Regions from separate parts of the Rhizobium sp. WSM409 genome, predicted to be linked through region 4. Evidence: riboswitches for the same ligand, from Rfam matches in the RefSeq annotation. Region 4 holds a riboswitch; each other region holds the start of a gene.
What was found. A riboswitch is a leader RNA that binds a small molecule or an ion and turns the genes downstream of it on or off. The one in region 4 is predicted to bind cobalamin.
Positions count from the first base shown of each region.

Region 1 (5,646 bases), 350 kb from region 4:
CGGCAAGACGCATCTGACCTATGGTCAGGGCGCGGCAGCCGAAGTCGTGGCGATGGTCACTATCGCCTCGGCCGACCATCTCGGCCTGCCGGTCTCGACCACCCATGTGCTGTCATCAGGCGTTGCCGGCACTATGGCGGCCAACGGTTCCGGCCTGCAATGGTCGACCGTGCGTAACATGCTGATGGCCTGGGTGCTGACGCTGCCGGCCTCGATCGCGATCGCCTTCGTGCTGTTCGTGATCATGCGCCAGGTTTTTTAAAGCAAATTCCCGGCAAAGCGCGAAGCGGTTTTGCCGGGAATTGCGTCAAAACAAAAGGTAGAGCGTTCCGTCAGCCCGTCGAGGCCAATTTGGTATTGCGATCGCTGATGAAGATGCCCGCCTCGGCGGCGGGCATCGCCTTGCCGAAAAGATAGCCCTGGCCGATGTCGCAGCCAAGCTGCAGCAGGAAGGCGAGCTGGCCGTGCTCCTCGATACCTTCCGCCGTCGTCTTGATGTTGAGGCTCCTGCCGAGGCCGAGCATGGCGCGGACGATCTTTTCCTGCCGCTCGTCGTCGCGATAGGTGGCGATGAAGCTTTTGTCGATCTTGATCTTGTCGAAACGATAGCGGGAAAGCTGGGCGAGGCTCGAATAGCCCGTGCCGAAATCGTCGAGTGCGATCTGGATGCCGGCGGCGTGCAGCTCGTCGAGAATGAGGGCGGCGATGGCGGGATCCTGGATCAGCGCGTTTTCGGTGATCTCCACTTCCAGGCGCTGCGGCGGCAGCCGGCTTGCCGAAAGGACCTTGAGAATACGCGATGTCAGCAATCTGTCTTCCATCTGCACCGGCGAGACGTTGAAGGACAACGTCACATGATCCGGCCAGGCGAGTGCGTCGCTGCAGGCCTGGGTGAGGAGATCCTCGAATAATGCCGTGATCATGCCGGTTTCCTCGGCGATATCGATGAAGACCGGCGGCGGGATGTTGACGCCGTCGTCGCCGATCCAGCGCGCTAAGGCCTCGAAGCCGCAGAGCTGGCCGGTCTTGAGGTCGATCAGCGGCTGATAGAAGGGCTTGATCGCCTTGTTGGAGATCGCGGCGCGCAGCCTGGTTTCCAGCGCGGCGCGTTCCGTTACCTTGTCCTGCATCGAAGGTTCGAAGACGAAATAGTGGTTGGGTCCGCGTGATTTCGCCTCGTACATGGCGAGGTCGGCACGGTGGGCGGCATCTTCCAGCGGCTCGGCTCCCTCGGCCCAGCGGTCATAGCCGACGCTGGCGCCGACTTCGACGGCAAAGCCATCGATATGGATCGGCCGGGTGACGGCCTGGATCAGCAGCTTGGCAAAACGCTCCTCGCGCTGCGCCGTCAGGGCGAAGGCGACGATGATGAATTCGTCGCCGCCGAAGCGATAGACGCAATCGGCATTGCCGAGCGCGCAGATGCGTCTGGCAACCTCGATCAACAGGATGTCGCCGCCCTTGTGGCCGACGAGGTCATTGACCTTCTTGAAGCCGTCGAGGTCAACGGAGAAGATGGTGACGTTGCGGTCCCACTCCTCGATCTCGGCCTCGTCGTCCTTGATCGGCCGGGAGAGGATCTTGCGCTCGAAGGCGTAGCGGTTCGGCAGCTTGGTGAGATGGTCGTGGGTTGCGGTCCAATCGGCTTTTGCCTGGGCGGCCGCGCGCAGTTCCATTTCCTTACGCAGGTCGGCGATGCGCAGCACCGAATAGACGAAGCTCATGGCGCCGGCGATGCCGAGCGCCAGAACGAGCTTGTCGGCGCCGTACTCGCCGAAGCCGGTCATGAAGGCGACCAGGCTGTCGTCGAGCTGTAGCAGCGTGCCGAGAAGCCAGAGGGTCACTCCAGACACCACGATCGACACGCATTGCCGTCCGGCCCTGCTTTGGAAAAACACCGGCATTATGCCTTCTCCATCTCTACCTTCGCGGAAATATCACGAAAGTCTGAAATGTTTGTTGAAACCAGAAGGCGAATTATCAGAGGCGGCAGCCTGTTGCTGTGCCGCAGAGAGACCCGACGGGGCCTGTGGGGAACCAGGGCGTCGTTATCAGCGCGATCGCCTTCGTGGTTCGGGAGACCGGCTGATGCGGGAAAAGAACGAAGGCGAGCGTGCTAATGCATCGCTCGCCCTTTCTCGTGCTTCAGGCGGTGACGATCAGCAGCGGAACGCTGAAGATGAGACCGACCAGAACCGTGACTGTGGCGACACGCATAAAACGCAGGCGTCGCGTGCGCTCGCCACTCCAATCATATGTCATTCTTCCATCTCCTTGGGACAAGGAAGTAGTCCCCGCAAAGCCGGGTTCAACATAGATGACGCGATTTGCTTGTGCAAAGCTGGATAAGATCAGCAGTCTCTAATGCTGGAAGCGCAGAGACCAGCGCTGTCCGTTGCTGGTCATGCGGATGACGGAAAGCGGCTCGACGTCGCTCAGCCAGAAGGAGGAGAGCGGCGCCTGCAGTACATGCACGATCGCTGCCCGGATGACGGCCGCGTGGCTAACGGCGATCACATGGCCGCCGAGGCTCGATTGCTCATCCATCCAGCCGGCGATGCGCGTGCGCAGATCAACAAGGCTCTCGCCGCCATGCGGGGCCCCTTCCGGATCGCTCATCCAGCCCATGAGGTTTTCCGGCTCTTCGGTCCCGATCGTCGTGATCGACCTGCCGGCCCAGCGGCCATGGTCGCAGTCGCGAAGTGCGAGGTCTATGCGGGCTTCGAGGCGGAGCGCTTCCGCGGTCTGGCGGGCACGCAAAGCCGGGCTCATGGCAATTCGATCGGCGCGGGGCGGGGGGATCATCCTGCCGGCCTCCTCCACTGCCTTATCCTCGAGCGGTTCGTCGAGCGGGAACAGGGCCTTGCGGCTTGCTGCCGTCGCGCCGTGGCAGATCCAGGTGAGGCGCGTGTTCACGGTCGTTCTTGTCTCCCGGAATGCGGCGACAGCGTCCTTCGCCGGCTTGTGAAGTTTCGTTGACAGTCTCTTCGGCGTGCAGATATAACCGTGCAGTTGCGGGTTTGGAAGCCGGTGTAAGTCCGGCGCGGTCGCGCCACTGTGACCAGCGTGTCGAAAGCTCTTCGCGCTGGAAGTCAGACCCTACTGCACAAGCACTCTTTCGACTGAACGCGTCATTCCCGGAGGAATACATGTCTGACACCACTTTCGCGCCCGTTGCGGTACCGGCGCCGATCCCTGTAGGCGAGATCCTGCCCTGGGCGATCTTCGGCGGCCTGCTGATGCTCATCGTCCTCTATTTCGTCGGCACCGAGGAAGGCGCAATGGCGCTGTTCAACGGCATGTATGTGCACGAATTCGTGCATGACGGCCGCCATCTCCTCGGCTTTCCCTGCCACTAAAGCGCGTCGCGATCTTTCAGATTCGCTCATCGCGCTATAGGTTTTTGTTTTACGCATGTCTTTATCGCAAAACCGCGGCACACTTTTGCGCGACGTGCCTTAAGGGAGTTCCGGACATGGTTGGAAACCTCTTGCTTCGCGGCATGCTCGCGGGCCTGATTGCTGGCATCCTGGTTTTCGCTTTCGCCCATACGTTCGGCGAGCCGCTGGTCGATGCGGCGATCGCCTTCGAGGAGGCGAGCGCCCAGGCGGCCGGCGAAGCTGCCGAACCCGAAATCGTCAGCCGCGCCACACAGGCCGGTCTCGGCCTTTTCACCGGCGTCATGGCCTACAGCGCCGCCGTCGGCGGGCTCTTCGCGCTCGCTTTCGCTTTCGTGCACGGCCGCTTCAGCAGCCTTTCGCCGCGCGGCACCTCGGCCGTCATCGCCATTGCCGCCTTCGTGGCGGTCGTCCTCGTTCCCGGGATCAAGTATCCGGCCAACCCGCCGGCAGTCGGCAATCCCGATACGATCGGCGCCAGGACCGAGCTGTTCTTCCTGATGATCGTCGTCTCGCTTGCGGCGCTGATTGCCGCAGTGGCGCTGTCGCGCCGCCTGTCCGAGCGTTTCGGTCTCTGGAACGGCGCGATCATCGCCGGCATCGCCTATCTCGTCTTCATCGGCGTGGTGCTCTATCTGCTGCCGCCGATCAACGAGGTGCCGGAGAACTTCTCGGCGATGGTGCTCTGGCGTTTCCGCACCACTTCGCTCGGAATGCATGTGATCCTCTGGGCAACGCTCGGCCTCGGCTTCGGAGCGCTGGCGGAAAAGCGGCTTGCGGTCGGGGGCGGGGAACGCGGCCGGCCGGCCACGGCATTGCACTGAACGCATCGAAGGACGCCGCTTTGCCGGCGCCCTGAACTTTTCGGGCGAGTATGAAAAACGACAGAGCCAGACCACTGCTGTTGACGGCGTTCTCTGCCGTCGCGTTTTTTTGTGTGGTCGCTGGAAGCGCTTTTGCCCATAGCCGCAGCGACGGCGGCAGCCATGCGGGTCTGGATATCCCGCAAATTTCCCACGGCGAGATGGCTGTCATGTCTGACTATCGCAGTGGGATTGTCGATCTTGCATCCCGTGCTGTCGATACGAACGAGCCGTTCCGCCGCGTGCTGAACTATGCAGAGATCCAGTATTCCTACTGTCTGTGGGGCCGGATGCCGGGCAGCGTGACGGATGAGGAAAGCCCGTTCAACGAATGCGCTCATGCCTATCTCGCCGCGACCAAGGCGGTCTTGCTTTCGATGCGCGAGATGCCGCGGGAGGCTGCCGCGGCGGGTGAAATCATTTCCGCGGTCGACGCCGACATGGTGCGGCGCGGGCTTGCGCTGATCAGCTGCCGGTTCAGCGACGAAGCCTTCAACACCGCCGATATCGTCAAGCCGCGCTGGAGCGAGATCCCATTCCATGCCGCCAGCATGGCGTCGCTGACGGGGCTTGCCGCGTTGTTCGGACTTGGCGTGTTTGCGCTTCGTCGCTTCTCGCGACCGAAAGCTCAGTCGTCGGAATAGCGCTGCTCGCGCCACGGATCGCCGTAGATGTGGTAGCCGTTCTTTTCCCAGAAGCCGGCCTGGTCGGCAGGCATCAGCTCGATGCGGCGCAGCCATTTGGCGCTTTTCCAGAAATAGAGATGCGGCACGACGAGGCGCATCGGGCCGCCGTGCTCCGGTGTCAGCGGCAGGCCTTCCCAGGCGGTGGCGAGGATCGCATCCTCGGCAGCGAAATCGGAGAGCGGCAGGTTGGTGGTATAGCCGTCATAACTCGTCAGCATGACGTAAGCGGCTTCAGGCTTCGGCATGGCGAGGTCGAGCAGATTGCGCGTCGAAACGCCCTTCCATTTGTTGTCGTAGCGCGACCAGGTGGTGACGCAGTGGATATCGCTCACCCCCGTGCTCTGTTCGATCGCCTGGAAGTCGGCCCAGGTGAGGGTGCGCGTCGTTTCGACGAGGCCGCGCACCTCGAGCCGCCAGGTCTCGGTCGAGATGACAGGCTGCTGGCCGAGATCGAGCACCGGCCAGTTCTTGACGAGGTGCTGGCCGGGCGGCAGGCGCTCGGCTTCGGGACGGCTGATACGGCCGGTCAGGAACTTGCCCTCTGCCGCCCAGCGGCGCTTGGATGTGGTGAGTTTGTTATCGGCGGGCGTCTGGTCGTCGCTCATGGGCGGGGGCCTCCTTGCGGTGCAGCAATAGGACATCCACCCCTGCCGGGTGTCAAGTTTCGACGGCCCCTTGGAAATCCCTACCCACCCCTCT
Region 1 is NZ_CM172794.1:3,533,592-3,539,237, reverse strand. It holds gene AC25BC_RS17575 (inorganic phosphate transporter) at 1-262, shown strand, start outside; gene AC25BC_RS17570 (putative bifunctional diguanylate cyclase/phosphodiesterase) at 333-1,904, opposite strand; gene AC25BC_RS17565 (histidine phosphatase family protein) at 2,362-2,916, opposite strand; adenosylcobalamin (AdoCbl) riboswitch at 2,994-3,148, shown strand; gene AC25BC_RS17560 (CbtB domain-containing protein) at 3,150-3,359, shown strand; gene AC25BC_RS17555 (CbtA family protein) at 3,476-4,222, shown strand; gene AC25BC_RS17550 (hypothetical protein) at 4,273-4,905, shown strand; gene AC25BC_RS17545 (sulfite oxidase-like oxidoreductase) at 4,890-5,552, opposite strand.
Region 1: it holds a riboswitch for cobalamin, as region 4 does, so the genes downstream of both, AC25BC_RS17560 (CbtB domain-containing protein) here and nrdH (glutaredoxin-like protein NrdH) in region 4, are expected to answer to the same signal.

Region 2 (5,646 bases), 1.7 Mb from region 4:
TCACCGAAGCGCTGCGCAAGCGCGTCATGCCGGACACGACGCTGCACGATGAGGCCAACCTTTTGGTCTTCCCGAACCTCGATGCCGCCAACATCACCCTCGGTGTGGTGAAGTCGATGACCGACGGCCTGCATGTCGGCCCGATCCTGCTCGGCACCGCCCTGCCCGCCCACATCCTCGCCCCCTCGGTCACCTCCCGCGGCGTCGTCAACATGGCGGCACTCGCCGTCGTCGAGGCATCGCAACCGGCTTGAGCCGGTTGCCGCAACACAGCGTAAAGACCCTGAAGTCGTCCCGACACATGTCCTGATGCCGTCTCAGGCACTCCGTATCGACAGGCGCCCTTTATCCGCGAGCACATCGGCGCGTTCGTTACCGGCAATGCCGGAATGGCCCTTGCACCAGGCAATGGTCATGAGCGCATTCTGGGATAATTGAAGATCGACCGCTTTCCAGAGTTCCGCATTGGCGATCGTTCGCCTTCGCGCATTCCCATTCGGGCTGCCCTTCTTCCAGCCGTTGTTCTTCCAGATATGTCGCCAGCTGTTGCAGCCTTTGACGGCGTAGACGGAATCGGACCAGATGGTGACAGGCTCGCCGCTTGCCTCGCTGTTGATCCAGATTGCCGCCCTGAGCACGGCGGTCAATTCCATCGAATTATTGGCGGAATCTTCGGCGCCACCGAAGCCGGACGCGATTTCCGCGGTATCGCGATAAACGACGAATGCCCAGCCTCCGTGCCCAGAACCCGGTTCATAACAACCGTCCACGAAGACGTGGAAGCCGTCTTGGGTTTCCGGCAGACCGACTGTCGTTGCGGGGGAGCTGAGTTCGTTGGCAATACCTGTCATTTTCGACGTCCTGATATGAGTACGTTCCCCAAGCGACCCTGGAGATTGGAGTGGAGCACTGGCCTCGTTGATTGCCATCGGCAGCTTCTTCACAATCGAACACTGGGTCTCTGGCGGTCCACTGGATAAAATCGCGAAAATGCGCTAGGAATTTCTCCAAGCTTATTAAGAGAAACACGTTAAGAGACAACGCGCGGCGATCGAGGCCGCAATCGACCGATCGATTCTTTGCTCATTCCGGGACGACGCCGTGAAACGCCGAAACCTGTCTCTTGCCCTTCTCCTTGCCTTTGCGGCGCCTGCCGCCGCGCAAAGCAGCGCCGTCTGTGAGGACCTGCGCGGCCGCCTCGCCGACTTGCCGCGATCGATCGGCAATGGCAACGGCCCGGAAGCGCGCCAATATTCCAGCGCCATGGCCGAGCAGAACCTCGAGCTGCGCAAGGTTCGCAACGAGCTCCGCAGCAATGACTGCACCTCGGGCAGCATGGTCGTGATCGGTGGCGAGAATGCCGATTATTGCGCCGAACTCGCGCAGTCCGAAGCCCGCATGATCGACAATATCCGCTATCTCCAGGACCGCCGCAACGAGCTGGCCGGCCAGAATGGCGCCGATGACGACGCGCGCCGCGAACTGGTCGCGGCTCTCGACCGCAACGGATGCAACAGCGAAAACTTCTATGCTCCGAGCGACCGCAGCGCCAACGAACCGGCTCCGAGCGTCGAGGAACAGGCGATGCGCACCGATACCTTCATTCCGCTCGGCGGCGGTGAAGAGATCGATCCGCGTTACGGCGTGCCGCGGGCAGAGATGCTCTCGCCGGTCAGCACCATGTGCGTGCGCAGCTGCGACGGCGGCTTCTTCCCGATCAGCTCGAACGCCACGTCGGTCGATTTCGGCCGCGACGCCCAGACCTGCGCCAAGATGTGCCCGGGCATCGAGACCGAACTGTTCTATCGTGACGTGACGAGCACCGAAGCCTCGAACATGATCTCGGTCGCAACGGGCACGCCCTACAGCGCCATGAAAAATGCCTTTGCCTACAAGAACCGCACGCCCGGGGAAAAGTCCTCCTGCGCCTGCAATCTGACAGCCTATTATGAGGAGATGCGCGGCAAGCAGGCGGTGAGCGAGCCGCCGCAGCAGGGCTCGATCACCACCATCCGCACCAATCCCCCGGCAAAGGATGCTGCAGCGCAGATCGCACCGCAGCCGTCCGTTCCCGAGCGCCCCTACGATCCGGCGCAGAACCGCGTCCGTCAGGTCGGCCCGCAATTTCTGGCCGGTGATCAGGGCTCGATTGATCTCGCCAACCCGGCAACGTCAGGTCCGCAGCCGCAACAGCAGCAGTGATCGAACAGCTGGATGCGGTGGCCGAGCCATAGCGCCGTTGTGCCAGGGGGCATGAGATGACCGCGAGTCAGGTGAACGTGCGGCGGGAGGTGAATGCGGGTCGCTGGAGCATGGTCAGTAGGTCGTACGACCGCCGCTCAAGTCGAACGTCGATGCGGTCGTGAAGGAGTTCTCTTCAGAGAGCAGCCAGACGACCATCGAAGCGATCTCATGAAGTTCGGCAAAACGGTCGCGCGGAATGCGGACGCGCATATATTCGATAAACTCGGGTGTCAGCCCGTCCAATATGGGTGTCTTTGCGGTGGTCGGCGTTACCGCGTTCACGGCGATCCCTGTCTTTGCGAGTTCCTTGCCAAGAGACTTGGTGAAGCCCAGCACCCCGGCTTTCGCTGCGCTGTAGGCGGCGATGTTCGGATTTCCTTCCTTGCCCGCAACCGAGGAAATGTTCACGATCCGCCCGTAGTCGCGCTTTAACATGACCGGAACGACGTGCCGGCAACAATTGAAGGTTCCCGTGAGGCAGACATCGACGACGTCTTTCCACTCGCTGACATCGTATTCGACCGCAGGTTTTACCGGGCCGGTAATCCCGGCGGAATTGACGAGCCCGTCGATACGGCCAAAAATCTCCTCGGTCGCCGCCGCCGCATTTTCCACTGATACGGGATCTGCGACGTTGACGCCGAAAGCGACGGTGCCGGATCCGAGAGCGGAAGCGCTGTCCTTCGCCATGTTTTCGTTCAAGTCCCAGATGGCCACCTTGCCACCAGACTGGATGACGCGCTCTGCGATAGCATAGCCGATGCCGCGCGCACCGCCTGTGATCACGATGATGCGTTCCTTCAAGTCGATCATGTTCATTGGGCCGTTATCCTCCGATTGAGCCGCCGATAGCCGAATATCCAATTCCGGGACTTCGCCTTCAGCGTATCGATATGACGGTCAGGAATAAAGACATCTCGGCCTCGCACGGCGTCGGCGATACCGGTTTGCTCACCTTGACTGTCAATGGCGTGACTGTGCGATTGAGGCGATGCTCCACCGCACTGCCCTAGGCGTTCAGTCCCCATCCATCATGAAAGACGAGTTCCTCGAGCGGTAGCCGCTGCCGCCAGCCTTTGACGGAGAGTTCCGGCTCGTCATAGAGCCGGTCGACGAAACCGGCACAGAGCCAGGCGACCACCTCGATATGCTCGGGTATGCCGAGAATGCTCTTTAGATCGCCTTCGCGAAAAATGCTGACCCAACCGATGCCGACCCCTTCCGCCCGCGCCGCCAGCCAGAGATTTTGGATGGCGCAGACGGTCGAATATGAATCCATCTTCGGATTGTGGGTGCGCCCCAGCACCACGCTGCCACTACGCGTGGGATCGCAGGTCACGCATATGCCGAGCGGCGCCTCCACGATGCCTTCGAGCTTGAGGGCGCGGTAGGCCTGCCGCCGCTCGCCGGCAAACATCTGCGCCGCCTCCTCGTTGGCGCTCGCAAAGGCGTCCCGGACGCGCGCCCGCACAGTTGGGCTTTTCACCAGAATGAAATTCCACGGCTGCATGAAACCAACCGACGGCGCGTGATGCGCTGCCGTCAGCAACCGCTTCACGACATCGTCGGGCAAAGGGTCGGGGAGGAACTGACTGCGAACGTCACGCCGCGTCATGATCGCGTGATAGACGGCCTCGCGTTCGATCAAGGAAAAACCGGATGCCGCCGAAAGGGCATCCTCATCAAAGGGTCGCATCGTCAAATCCCCAACAACGCGACCGCCCCGCCGTCCGCGCGGATCGGTCTATCTTGCCAGGCCGGTCTTCTGACTCGGCGTCATCCGTCTGCCGCAGCCTTCCCGGCAAAAGCCAGTGGCGTGATGAAGCGGCAGGCGTCGGCCTTACAGCGTTGGGCACGTTCCGGTCTTGCACCGGATTCCCGATTCTCCCGCCTTACCGGCGGGCACCTGACGGCGCATCTATTTCAGGAAACCGGCGCGGCGGCAAGCTGGACCCGATGTGGCGTTGAAGCCGCGTTCGGTTTGGCAGCGGCGCGATGTTCCCTGAACGCCGCAGCCAGCGTTCTGAGCGCCGAGCGCGATCTTGCATCCGTTAGTGTCGAATGCAGGACAATCTCCGACGAGGGCAGCGGCGGCAGGCTGAAGCGCTGACTCACTTCAATCGAGCCCACCGGCGCAAGACGGTGGGAGAATGCCGCGACCGCAAGTCCAGCCGACACCGCCGCCGTCATCACCAGCGAGCCCCCGCCGAGGAAAACCTCGTTCCACGCGATTCCTGCACCATCGAGCGCGTGGGTGGCGATGTTGTGGACGCCACAGGACGGTGACAGCGCAGCAAGACGCAGCGGCTCGCCGCGGCGATACTCGAACTGCGGTGCCGCGAACCACCCGAAATGCTCCGGCCCAAGCACCTCGCCGTCACGCCGGTCCTCCTCCCGGCGAATGATCGCCGCATCCAGCTCACCGCGATCGAATGCATCGAGCAACACTCGAGAATTGTCGAGCCGCACCTCGATCGTCAGCCCTGGATCGTGAGCGCTGAGACGCGCCAGAATCGTCGGAACCTCCGGCCCCGCCACATGCGCGGCTATGCCGAGCGTGAAGTGCCGGCTTGTCGAGGAAAGAGCTGCGACCGCACGATCATGAGCGCCGATGAAATCCCGCGCGGATTGAAGAAAGACCGCGCCCTGCGCCGACAGGCGCACCAAACGCGGGGTCCGCTCGATCAGCCTGTGGCCGAGCCGCTCCTCCAACCGCTTCAACTTGACGCTAATTGCGGCCTGGGTGCTGCCTAACGCCTCAGCGGCGCGGGTGAAGCTCTGCAGCTCGGCAATAGTCACGAACGCCCGGACCGCATCCACATCGAGCATCGTCATATCAATCATCCAAAATTGTTGTTTCTGAAATAGAAAATCATCCAATTCAGTTATGGTCAAGTGACGATTATGGTGGCTCCCGGCAGCGCATCGATTTCACCTGTCATCGGGATTTCGCCGTCGCTCATCCCGTGCTGAAAGGATAACCATGTCACCCGCTTCCATCATCTCATCCAGGCTGCAGGGCATCGTCGCCTTGGCAGCTGCTTGCCTTTCATCCCTGATGTTCGGCCTGGAGATCTCAAGCGTACCCGCGATATTGCCGACGCTGGAGGCGGTGCTGCATGCCGATTCCAGCAACTTCAATGGATCATGAATGCCTATACGATCGCGGTGACAACGGTGCTTATGGCAACGGGCACGCTGGCCGACCGTTATGGCCGCAAGCGCGTCTTCCTGATCGGCATCATTGCCTTCGGCTTGACCTCGCTGATCTGCGGGCTCGCGGACAATGCATCCGTTCTGATCGTCGCCCGCTTCCTCCAGGGCATGAGTGGCGGCGCTATGCTGATCTGCCAGGTGGCCGTCCTCTCGCACCAGTTTCCAGAGGGGCGGCAGCGCAGCATG
Region 2 is NZ_CM172794.1:2,193,442-2,199,087, forward strand. It holds gene AC25BC_RS11000 (NADP-dependent malic enzyme) at 1-254, shown strand, start outside; gene AC25BC_RS11005 (ribonuclease H family protein) at 318-851, opposite strand; gene AC25BC_RS11010 (DUF2865 domain-containing protein) at 1,102-2,202, shown strand; gene AC25BC_RS11015 (SDR family NAD(P)-dependent oxidoreductase) at 2,317-3,063, opposite strand; gene bluB (5,6-dimethylbenzimidazole synthase) at 3,254-3,940, opposite strand; cobalamin riboswitch at 3,983-4,169, opposite strand; gene AC25BC_RS11025 (LysR family transcriptional regulator) at 4,168-5,079, opposite strand; partial or broken gene AC25BC_RS11030 (MFS transporter) at 5,228-5,646, shown strand, end outside.
Region 2: it holds a riboswitch for cobalamin, as region 4 does, so the genes downstream of both, bluB (5,6-dimethylbenzimidazole synthase) here and nrdH (glutaredoxin-like protein NrdH) in region 4, are expected to answer to the same signal.

Region 3 (5,646 bases), 1.5 Mb from region 4:
GCGGCAAGCTGGGTATAGCCGGCCTCCAGGCCGACGGAGGCGCCGAAACCGTTGGAGATCAGGTTCTGCACGGCAACGATGATGCTGTCGGTCAAGGACAGGCGGCCGCCATGCAGCGCATTGGCCTCGATCGGGTCGACCATCGGTTTCTTGCGTCGTTTCGCCAGCACGAAAAGCAGCAGGCCGAGCAGGGCGCCGCCGATAACCGGGGCGGTGAGCAGCAGCAGCTTGTTCTCGATCTCGGAGGAGCTCAACCTTTCGCTGTCGGCAATGCCGAAGACCAGCTGATGCAGCTCGTTGGAGACGTAGCTCATGCCGGTGACGGCAAGACCCGAGATGATGCCGACGACGGCGCCCGCCAGCGACAGGCCGACCTCGCTGCGCCGGGTCAGCGCCCTCAGGCGTCCCGGATCAAAGAAAACACGCAGCGCGCGGAAACCGCGCCGATCCAATTTCATAAGCATGGCTAGACAACTAGGCGGGGAGAGGCCCGGTCAAGGGCGGAGATGGTCGGGCACTCCGCTTGCGACGCAATTGCGGCGAAAAGCCGGAGCGCGGGATAAATATTTATCACGTAAGTCTCTGATAAAAGACGATATTTTAGGTAGAGTAAGTCGTGTTGGCGTGGGCGCTCCAACCGGCCGGCTATTCCCTAGCCGTGAAGGCCGGTTGACTTCACCCCTGCGCTTGCCTAACCATCCCGATAACGGATGGTCGACTGACCATCCTGACATAACGGATGGTTCCGGATCGGTGTTGCGCCCTTCCGGATGAAAAGGGAATGTGACGGGGCGGACCCAAGCCGGGCGCCTTCATCACAGCCGACCCCGCGACTGTAGAGCGGTCAGGGTCTTCCATCCGGCACTAAGCCCTTCCGGCCGGCGGCTTGCAATCATGCAAGCGGGCGGGATGGGCGACATGCCGGAAAAGCCACTGGATATGCATGGTGATCAACCGGGGTCGGACGCCTCTCAAGTCTACGAATCGTCCACCTTTTCACTGATGCAGCCGGGAAGGCGAGGATGATCCGCTGGCACGATCAGGGCGACCGGTTTCCGGTCCGCCCCGATCGCGGCCGATAACCGCGAGCCAGGAGACCTGCCATGCGGCCGGGCGAGAAGCCCACACCTGGGCACTATGCCCGTTGCCAGCACGGAGGTTGTCTTGGCTGAACGATTGAATTCGGCGCGGCCTGGTGCAGGGCGCGCGACGCCTCCAAGCAGTGCTGCAAGAGGTGTGCTTTCGGCCGTTTATGTCGAATGCTGGGTCCCCCCCTCTGTCCTGCCGGACATCTCCCCCACAAGGAGGGAGATCGGCAAGCAGCACGACCGTCGCCCTACATCAATTGTTTGGAGAAAAGCTCTCGGCGATTCAATCTCCCCCCTTGTGGGTGAGATGTCCGGCAGGACAGAGGGGGGTGTCACACCCTCAGTAGCCGAGAAAGGTGCACTCGGAACAAGCCACGGCTACGCACTCTCCCTGAGGGGCGTTTGAGCATGACTGCCACCTTCATCCTCGGCGGCGTACGCTCCGGCAAATCCCGTTTCGCCGAAGACCTCGTGACGGCCGCCGGACTCGACCGCCATTACCTTGCGACCGGCCGCGCATGGGACGAGGAGATGCAGGCGCGCATCGCCCAACACAAGGTCGACCGCGGTCCGTCCTGGACGACGCATGAGGAGCCGCTCGATCTTGTCGGCAAGCTCACCGCCATCGACGGACCGGGGCGCATCGTGCTGATCGACTGTCTGACGCTCTGGATCACCAATCTGATGATGGAGGAGCGGAACATGGCGGCGGAATTCGCCGCCCTTGCCGATTTCCTGCCCGCCGCGAAAGCGCGGCTCGTTTTCGTTTCCAATGAGGTCGGTCTCGGCATCGTGCCCGACAATCGCATGGCGCGGGATTTTCGCGATCATGCCGGCCGGCTGCACCAATCGATCGCGGCGAAGGCCGCCGAAGTCTATTTCATCGCGGCAGGCCTGCCGCTGAAAATGAAGGGTTAAGTCCATGAACCAGCAGAAGATTCCCGCAACCGTCATCACCGGCTTTCTCGGCGCCGGCAAGACGACGATGATCCGCAACCTGCTCACCAATGCCGGCGGCAAGAAGATTGCGTTGATCATCAACGAATTCGGCGATCTCGGCGTTGACGGCGATGTGCTGAAGGGCTGCGGTGCGGAGAATTGCACCGAGGACGATATCATCGAGCTGACCAATGGCTGCATCTGCTGCACCGTCGCCGATGACTTCATTCCGACGATGACCAAGCTGCTCGAGCGCGAACAGCGTCCTGACCATATCGTCATCGAGACTTCGGGGCTTGCCCTGCCGCAGCCGCTGGTCGCCGCCTTCAACTGGCCCGACATCCGCACGCAGGTGACCGTCGACGGCGTCATCACGGTGGTCGACAGCGCTGCGGTTGCCGCCGGCCGTTTCGCCGACGACCATGATGCCGTCGATGCGCGCCGTGCCGAGGATGAATCGCTCGATCACGAAAGCCCGATCGAGGAGCTGTTCGAGGACCAACTCACCTGCGCCGACCTCATCGTGCTCAACAAGACCGACCTGATCGATGCTGCCGGCCTTATCAGGGTGCGTGACGAGGTCGCCTCCCGCACCGCCCGCAAGCCTGTCATGATCGAGGCACGGAACGGCGAGGTGTCTGCCGGCATCCTGCTCGGCCTCGGCATCGGCACGGAGGACGATATCGCCAATCGCAAGTCGCATCACGAGTTGGAGCATGAGGACGGTGCGCCGCACGACCATGACGAATTCGACAGCTTCGTCGTCGAGCTCGGCCCGGTCGCCGATCCCGCCGGCTTCATCGCGGCGCTGAAGACGATCATATCAGCCCATGACGTGCTGCGTCTCAAGGGTTTCGTCGATGTCTCGGGCAAGCCGATGCGCCTGCAGCTCCAGGCCGTCGGCAGCCGCATCGACCATTATTTCGACCGCGCCTGGGGCGCGAGCGAAAAGCGCGCCACGCGCCTCGTCGTCATCGGCCTGCACGAAATGGATCAGGACGCGGTGAGGGCGGCGATCGAAGCGCTGGCGTAACCCGATGCATCTGCTTCTGGCTCAACAGGGAACGATCAGCGACGGCGAGGAGGCAATCGACCTCGGGCAGACGCCGGGCGATATCCTGTTCCTGTCGGCGGCCGACAGCGAGCTTGCCGCGATCGCAACCGCCCATCGCGAGCGCCGGGCGGGGCCTTCGCTCCGGCTCGCCAGCTTGCTGAGCCTCAAGCATCCGATGTCTGTTGATACCTATGTCGAGCGCACGGTGCGGCATGCGAAGCTGATCATCGTGCGTGCGCTCGGCGGCGCCAGCTATTTCCACTATGCGCTGGAGGCGCTGCATGCGGCAGCAGCGCGCGCCGGTGCGCTGATCGCGGTGCTGCCGGGCGACGCCAGGCCGGATGCGGGGCTGGTGCCTTTCTCCAACGTTGATCTCGACGATCTCAACGCGCTCTGGGCCTATCTGATCGAGGGCGGCGATGCCAACGCGCGGGCCTTTCTCGACTATGCCGAGGCGATGCTGTCTGGCGCCGAGAAGCCGGCGCCGGCTGTGCCTTTGATGAAGGCTGGCATCTGGTGGCCGGGGCGGGGACTGATCGGGGTTGAGGAGTGGCGGCGGATTGTTGCTTCGCTCCAGGGTGCGCCTTTGGGTGTGGCACCCCCCTCTGTCCTGCCGGACATCTCCCCCACAAGGGGGGAGATCAGGGATGAGAGGTCTCGCTCCATCTCCTCGGCCGAAGGCACGGTATCCTCCAACGTTTCTTTTGTGCGAAGCCCAAGCGACTTGCCGATCTCCCCCCTTGTGGGGGAGATGTCCGGCAGGACAGAGGGGGGTACTACGAACTCGACGCAACAGGCATCCCCCATCGTCGCCATCAGCTTCTACCGCGCCCTCGTCCAAAGCGGCGAGACCGGGCCGATCGAAGCTCTGATCGAAGCGCTGGTGACACTCGGCCTCCGCCCGCTGCCGGTCTTTGCCTATAGCCTCAAGGATCCGGTTTCCACAGGCATTCTCGAAAGCGTGTTTTCGACGCTGAAACCCGATGTCGTCATCAACACCACGGGCTTTGCCGTCTCGGCACCGGGTGCGGACCGGCAGGCGACGGTGCTGGAGGCGAATGAGGCGATCGTGTTGCAGGCGATCCTGTCGGCCTCGTCGAGGGAGGCATGGGCGGCTTCCTCGCAGGGCCTGTCGGCGCGCGATCTCGGCATGAACGTGGCGCTGCTGCCTGAAGTCGATGGCCGGGTGCTGGCGCGGGCGATCTCCTTCAAGACGGCAGCGCGCTACGATGCTGCCGTCGAGACGAATATTGTCGCCAGCGAGCCGGATACCGGGCGGGTGCGCTATACGGCCGAGCTTGCCGCCAACTGGGCGCGGCTGCGGAAAACATCGGCCCATGACCGGCGCATCGCGCTCGTCATGGCGAATTATCCGAACCGGGACGGTCGACTTGGCAACGGCGTCGGCTTGGATACGCCGGCCGGGACCACTGAGGTGCTGAAGGCTATGCGGGCTGTGGGTTATCCGGTCGCCGAGATTCCCGCCGACGGCGATGCGCTGATCCGCCACCTGATGGAAGGGCCGACCAATTCCGGTTCCGATGGAAAGATCATCCGCGAGACGCTTTCCCTGAGTCTGTACAACAGCTTCCTGGAATCTCTTCCCGATAAGATTCAAGATGAGGTGAGAGCCCGCTGGGGCAATCCGCAAGACGATCCGTATTTTCGCGAGGGCGTCTTCGCCCTGCCTTTCGCGCGTTTCGGCGAGGTGCTTGTCGGCATCCAGCCGGCGCGCGGCTATAATATCGATCCGAAGGAAAGTTATCATTCGCCGGATCTCGTGCCGCCGCACGGTTATCTCGCCTTCTATGCTTTCCTGCGCCGCGAGTTCGGTGCCCATGCGATCATCCATGTGGGCAAACACGGCAATCTGGAATGGCTGCCGGGTAAGGCGCTGGCGCTGTCGGAGACATGTTATCCGGAAGCGATTCTCGGGCCGTTGCCGCACCTCTATCCTTTCATCGTCAACGATCCGGGCGAGGGCACGCAGGCCAAGCGCCGCACTGCCGCCGTCATCATCGACCACCTGACACCGCCTTTGACGCGGGCCGAGAGCTACGGACCGCTCAAGGATCTGGAGGCGCTGGTCGACGAATATTACGAGGCCTCCGGCGGCGATCCCCGCCGCATTCGTCTGCTCAGCCGGCAGATCCTCGAGCTCGTTGCCGATATCGGCCTCGACCGGGATGCCGGGATTGCCAAGGGCGAAAGCGAGGGCGAGGCGCTGAAGAAGCTCGATGCCTATCTCTGCGACCTCAAGGAAATGCAGATCCGCGACGGGCTGCATGTCTTCGGTGTGTCGCCTGAGGGGCGGCTGCTGACCGACCTGACCGTGGCGCTGGCGCGGGTGCCGCGCGGGCTGGGCGAGGGTGGGGATGCGAGTTTGCACCGGGCGATTGCGGCGGATGCGGGCTTGGGCGGCGGCATGCGGGGGATACCCCCCTCTGTCCTCCCCGACATCTCCCCCACAAGGGGGGAGATCGGGGATGAGAGGCCTCGCTTAATCTCATGTGTCGCAGGTGCGGCATCTTCAAACGGTTCTTTTTCGGGAAGCCCAAGCGACTT
Region 3 is NZ_CM172794.1:2,358,126-2,363,771, reverse strand. It holds gene AC25BC_RS11850 (chloride channel protein) at 1-464, opposite strand, end outside; cobalamin riboswitch at 724-1,120, shown strand; gene cobU (bifunctional adenosylcobinamide kinase/adenosylcobinamide-phosphate guanylyltransferase) at 1,497-2,006, shown strand; gene cobW (cobalamin biosynthesis protein CobW) at 2,011-3,060, shown strand; gene cobN (cobaltochelatase subunit CobN) at 3,065-5,646, shown strand, end outside.
Region 3: it holds a riboswitch for cobalamin, as region 4 does, so the genes downstream of both, cobU (bifunctional adenosylcobinamide kinase/adenosylcobinamide-phosphate guanylyltransferase) here and nrdH (glutaredoxin-like protein NrdH) in region 4, are expected to answer to the same signal.

Region 4 (5,646 bases):
CGCCGACAGGATCGCCGGATTGACCTTGCAGGCTTCAGCCGGGAACAGCGCCTCGTAGCCAAGGTTCATCAGCGCCTTATTGGCATTGTAGTGCAGGAATTTCTTGACGTCCTCGGTCAGCCCGACGCCGTCATACAGCGCTTCGGTATATTTCGCCTCGTTGTCGTAGAGTTCGAGCAGCAGTTCGAAGGCGAAATCCTTGATCTCCTGCTTCCGCTCGTCGCCGAGCCGCTCCAACCCGCGCTGGAACTTGTAGCCGATATAATAGCCGTGCACCGCCTCGTCGCGGATAATCAGCCGGATCATGTCGGCCGTGTTGGTGAGCTTGGCGCGGCTCGACCAGTACATCGGCAGGTAGAAGCCCGAATAAAAGAGGAAGCTTTCGAGGAAGACGCTCGCGACCTTCTTCTTCAGAGGATCGCCGGAGCGATACTGCTCCATGATCAACGCCGATTTCCGCTGCAGGAACTCGTTCTCTTCCGACCAGCGATAGGCATCGTCGACATCGGGCGTCGAGCACAGGGTCGAGAAGATCGAGGAATAGGAGCGCGCATGCACCGCCTCCATGAAGGAGACGTTGGAAAGCACCGCCTCCTCATGCGGCGTTACCGCATCCTCCATCAGCCGGATGGAACCGACACCGTTCTGGATCGTATCGAGCAGCGTCAACCCGGTGAAGACGCGGATGGTCAACTGCTGCTCGGCCGCCGTCAGCGTTGCCCAGGAGGGAATGTCGTTGGAAAGCGGCACCTTTTCCGGCAGCCAGAAATTGCCGGTGAGCCGGTTCCAGACTTCGAGATCCTTATCGTCCTCGATGCGGTTCCAGTTGACGGCGCGCACGCGGGAAGCGGGTTTGATTTGCATGTTCATCGGGTGGTCCTTTTCGGGCGCCAGAATCTGCATGGCGAAGGGAACTGCGAACCCTCCCGTTCCTTGCAGCGCCAGCAGCATTCAAATCACAAGGTACAGGATACGCAGCCCTGCACCTCGGTGCCGGACAGCGCCATCTGGCGAAGGCGGATGTAGTAGATCGTCTTGATGCCCTTCTTCCAGGCGTGGATCTGCGCCTTGTTGATATCGCGCGTCGTTGCCGTGTCGCGGAAGAACAAGGTCAGTGACAGGCCCTGGTCGACATGCTGGGTCGCCGCCGCATAGGTGTCGATGATCTTCCCCGGTCCGATCTCGTAGGCATCCTGATAATAGTCGAGATTGTCGTTGGTCATGAACGGCGCCGGATAATAGACGCGGCCGATCTTGCCTTCCTTGCGGATCTCGATCTTCGAGACGATCGGATGGATCGAGGAGGTCGAGTGATTGATATAAGAGATCGAGCCTGTCGGCGGCACTGCTTGCAGGTTCTGGTTATAGAGGCCGGAGGCCATCACCGCCTTCTTCAACGCCACCCAATCTTCCTGCGTCGGAATGTGAATGCCTGACGTCTCGAACAGCGCCTTGACCCTCTCCGTCGCAGGCTCCCAGAGCCGGTCGGTATATTTGTCGAAATAGTCGCCGGAGGCATATTTCGAGTTCTCGAAGCCCTTGAAGCTCGCGCCGCGTTCGACCGCCAAAAGATTCGAGGCGCGGATCGCGTGGTAGGTCACCGTGTAGAAATAGATGTTGGTGAAATCGACGCCTTCCTCGGAGCCATAGAAGATGCGTTCGCGGGCGAGGTAGCCGTGCAGATTCATCTGGCCGAGGCCGATCGCATGGCTCTCGTCATTGCCCTTCTCGATCGAAGGGACTGAGGAGATGTGGCTCATGTCGGAAACAGCACTCAACGCCCGGATCGAGGTCTCGATCGTCTTGCCGAAATCGACCGAATCCATCGCTGCCGCGATGTTCAGCGAGCCGAGATTACAGGAGATGTCCTTGCCGAGATGTTTGTAGGAGAGGTCGTCGTTATATTCGCTCGCCTCACTCACCTGCAGGATTTCCGAGCATAGATTGCTCATCGAAACACGTCCGGCGATCGGGTTTGCCCGGTTCACCGTGTCCTCGAACATGATGTAGGGATAGCCGCTCTCGAACTGGATTTCGGCAAGCACCTGGAAGAATTCGCGTGCCTTGATCTTCTTCTTGGAGATGCGGGCGTCGTCAGCCATCTCGCGGTACTTTTCCGTCACCGAAATCTCGGTGAAGGGCACGCCATAGACGCGCTCCACGTCATAGGGCGAGAACAGGTACATGTCCTCGTTGTTCCTCGCGAGTTCGAAGGTGATATCGGGCACGACGACGCCGAGCGACAGCGTCTTGATGCGGATCTTCTCGTCGGCATTTTCGCGCTTGGTGTCGAGAAAGCGCATGATGTCGGGGTGATGGGCATTGAGATAGACGGCCCCCGCGCCCTGCCGTGCGCCGAGCTGGTTGGCATAGGAAAAACTGTCTTCGAGCAGCTTCATGACAGGTATGATGCCCGAGGACTGGTTCTCGATATGCTTGATCGGCGCGCCCGCCTCGCGGATATTCGTCAGCGACAGTGCCACACCGCCGCCGCGCTTCGACAATTGCAGCGCCGAATTGATCGACCGGCCGATCGATTCCATATTGTCCTCGACACGCAGCAGGAAGCAGGAAACCAGTTCGCCGCGCTGCTTCTTGCCGGCATTGAGGAAGGTCGGCGTCGCCGGCTGGAAACGGCCGGAAATGATCTCGTCGACCATGTCGCGGGCAAGGGCCTCGTCGCCGCGCGCGAGCGCCAGCGCCACCATGCAGATGCGGTCCTCATAGCGCTCGAGATAACGCTTTCCGTCGAAGGTCTTCAGCGTATAGCTGGTGTAATATTTGAAGGCGCCGAGGAAGGTCGGGAAACGGAATTTCTTGGCATAGGCCTGGTCGAACAGGTCGCGCACGAAATTGAAGGAATACTGGTCGAGAACCTCCTGCTCGTAATAGCCCTCGGTCACGAGGTAATCGAGCTTTTCCCGGAGATTGTGAAAGAACACCGTGTTCTGGTTCACATGCTGCAGGAAATACTGCTTGGCCGCCAAACGATCCTTGTCGAGCTGGATCCTGCCCGCATCGTCATAGAGGTTCAGCATCGCATTCAGCGCGTGATAGTCGAGCGTTTCCGCCGCTTTCAAAGGGCGTTCGCCGGCGGGATGAGCAAAAGTGTTATGCGGTTTTGCGCCCGCATCCCGCGTCAGAGGTGTTCCCGTGTCCAAAACCGTTCCATTCCGTGTTTGACGTTGGCGACATCCGCTTCTGTGCCCAGCAGTTCGAACCTGTAGAGGTAAGGCACCTGGCACTTCTTTGAGATCACGTCGCCGGCGAGCCCGTATGTTTCGCCGAAATTGCTGTTGCCCGCGGCAATCACGCCGCGGATGTGTCCTCGGTTTTCCGTATCGTTGAGGAAACGGATCACCTGCTTGGGAACGGCGCCCTTGCCGCCGTCGCCGCTATAGGTCGGCACGATCAGCACGAAGGGTTCGCGGATATGGAACGAGTCTGCGCCATTTGGCGGAATGCGCGCCGCGCGCAGTCCGAGCTTGGCGACGAACCGATGGGTGTTCTCGGACCGGCTGGAATAATAGACGATCAGAGCCATCGCCTTTCCTCAGGAAAGTGCGCTGATCATGTCGGGACGGAAGCCGGCCCAATGCTGCTCGCCGGCGATGACGACGGGCGCCTGCATGTAGCCGAGGCTGCGGACCCGATCGAGCGCTTCGGCATTCTGCGAAATATCGACGATGTCATAATCGACCCCCAACCGGTCGAGGGCGCGGTAGGTGGCAGTGCATTGGACGCAGGCAGGCTTGCTGTAGACGGTGATGGTCATGATATTCCTCGTGACGACGCGATTGGGACGCAGGACATCGATCGGAAATCTCGCGATATCCGTCGAAAACACTCTGTATTTTGCAGCGATGCGGCTCGTTCAGCCGCTGGGCGTGACCCGCCCTCTACCTCTAGCGGGTGGCGGCCTGAACTGAGATACTGACATGACTTCACCCCGAAGTGGCTCAATGCGAAGGTTTCGGGGGCGGAGGCTCGGGCCTGCGAAACGCGATGCGGAGATTCCCCGCAGCCATGCAACGCGACCTTCCGGACACCCCGCCCGTGGACGTTTCGTTCGAGGCAGGTCTCCTGGCTCACGGGTCAAAGCACCCTGCCCCAGCCTTCCCGGAGCATCATGCTCCAGTGACCTGAAATCGGACAGTTGCTCGCCGCTTACAGTTGCGGGGGCAGCTCCGGCATTGCCGCGCCATGATGGCGAAACGCACCGTATTCCCGTCTTAGCCGCCGATCCTCACGAATCGACGGAACCTCGAACACTAGATATGGTACGCGAATCGCTGATGACGTCAACAAGTTGTTGTGGCAGCGCAGCAATGGCGGCAGCGAATCGCCGTGACTGTGTATGATGTGGATAACGAAGCGTTAACGGAAAAGCGCTGTGGAGAACCCGTCAGAAAAGAGCCGGCAGAAGCCGGCTCCCCGAAACGACATTCATATTTTTATTCGAAGCAGCCTGAGCGCGTTGATCGTCACCAGCACGGTGGCGCCGGTATCGGCGAGGATCGCTGGCCAGAGCCCGGTAATGCCGGCGATCGTCGTCACCAGAAACACCGCCTTTAGCCCGAGTGCGATGGTGATATTCTGCAGGATGTTGCGCATCGTGCGTTTGGAAAGTTCGATCATCCGCGCCACGTCGCCAACGCGTCCGTGCAGCACGGCGGCATCCGCCGTCTCCAGCGCCACATCGGTGCCGCCGCCCATAGCGATACCGATATCGGCAGCGGCCAGCGCCGGAGCATCGTTGATGCCGTCGCCGATCTTGGCGACGATGAAGCCTTGGCGCTTCAATTCGCCGACGACCCGCTGCTTGTCCTCCGGCATCATCTCGCCGCGCCAGTCGATGCCGAGCATGCCGGCAACGGCTGCTGCCGTCCGCTTGTTGTCGCCGGTCAGCATGATAGCCTTGACGCCTGCTGATTTGAGGGCAGCGAGCCCGGCCTCGGCATCCTGACGCGGCTCGTCGCGCATGGCGATAAGGCCGGCCACAACACCGTTGACGAGCAGCACCGACACGCTCTTGCCCTCGTCGTTCAACGCCGAGATGCGTGCATCCTGTTCAGCACTGAGCGTCCCGCGCTCGCGGGCGGCGGGCGGCGACAAGAGGTCCAGCGTCTCACCACCGACTTTGCCGCTGACGCCCTTGCCCGGCAGCGCTTCCAGCTCGAAGGCCGGCGGCACGGGAACGCCGTCCGCCTTGGCGCGGTTGAGGATCGCCAGCGCCAGCGGATGGCTGGAACCCTGTTCCAGCACCGCCGCGCGCGACAGCACCTGCGCCTCGGTCAGACCAAAGGAAATGATGTCAGTCACCTGAGGCTTGCCTTCCGTCAGCGTGCCTGTTTTGTCGAAGGCGACCATCGTCACCTTGCCGAGCGTCTCCAGCACCGCGCCGCCCTTCATCAGCAGCCCGCGCTGCGCACCGGATGAAAGCGAGGCAGCGATCGCCGCCGGCGTTGAGATGACGAGCGCGCAGGGGCAGCCGATCAAAAGGATCGCAAGGCCCTTATAGACCCATTCGCCCCATGGCCCTGCGAACAGCAGCGGCGGAACGACCGCAACCAGCGCTGCGACCACGACCACGCCGGGCGTGTAATAGCGCGAGAACCGATCGATGAAGCGCTCGGTCGGCGCCTT
Region 4 is NZ_CM172794.1:3,887,206-3,892,851, forward strand. It holds gene nrdF (class 1b ribonucleoside-diphosphate reductase subunit beta) at 1-870, opposite strand, end outside; gene nrdE (class 1b ribonucleoside-diphosphate reductase subunit alpha) at 957-3,161, opposite strand; gene nrdI (class Ib ribonucleoside-diphosphate reductase assembly flavoprotein NrdI) at 3,140-3,544, opposite strand; gene nrdH (glutaredoxin-like protein NrdH) at 3,554-3,775, opposite strand; cobalamin riboswitch at 4,057-4,282, opposite strand; gene AC25BC_RS19205 (heavy metal translocating P-type ATPase) at 4,447-5,646, opposite strand, start outside.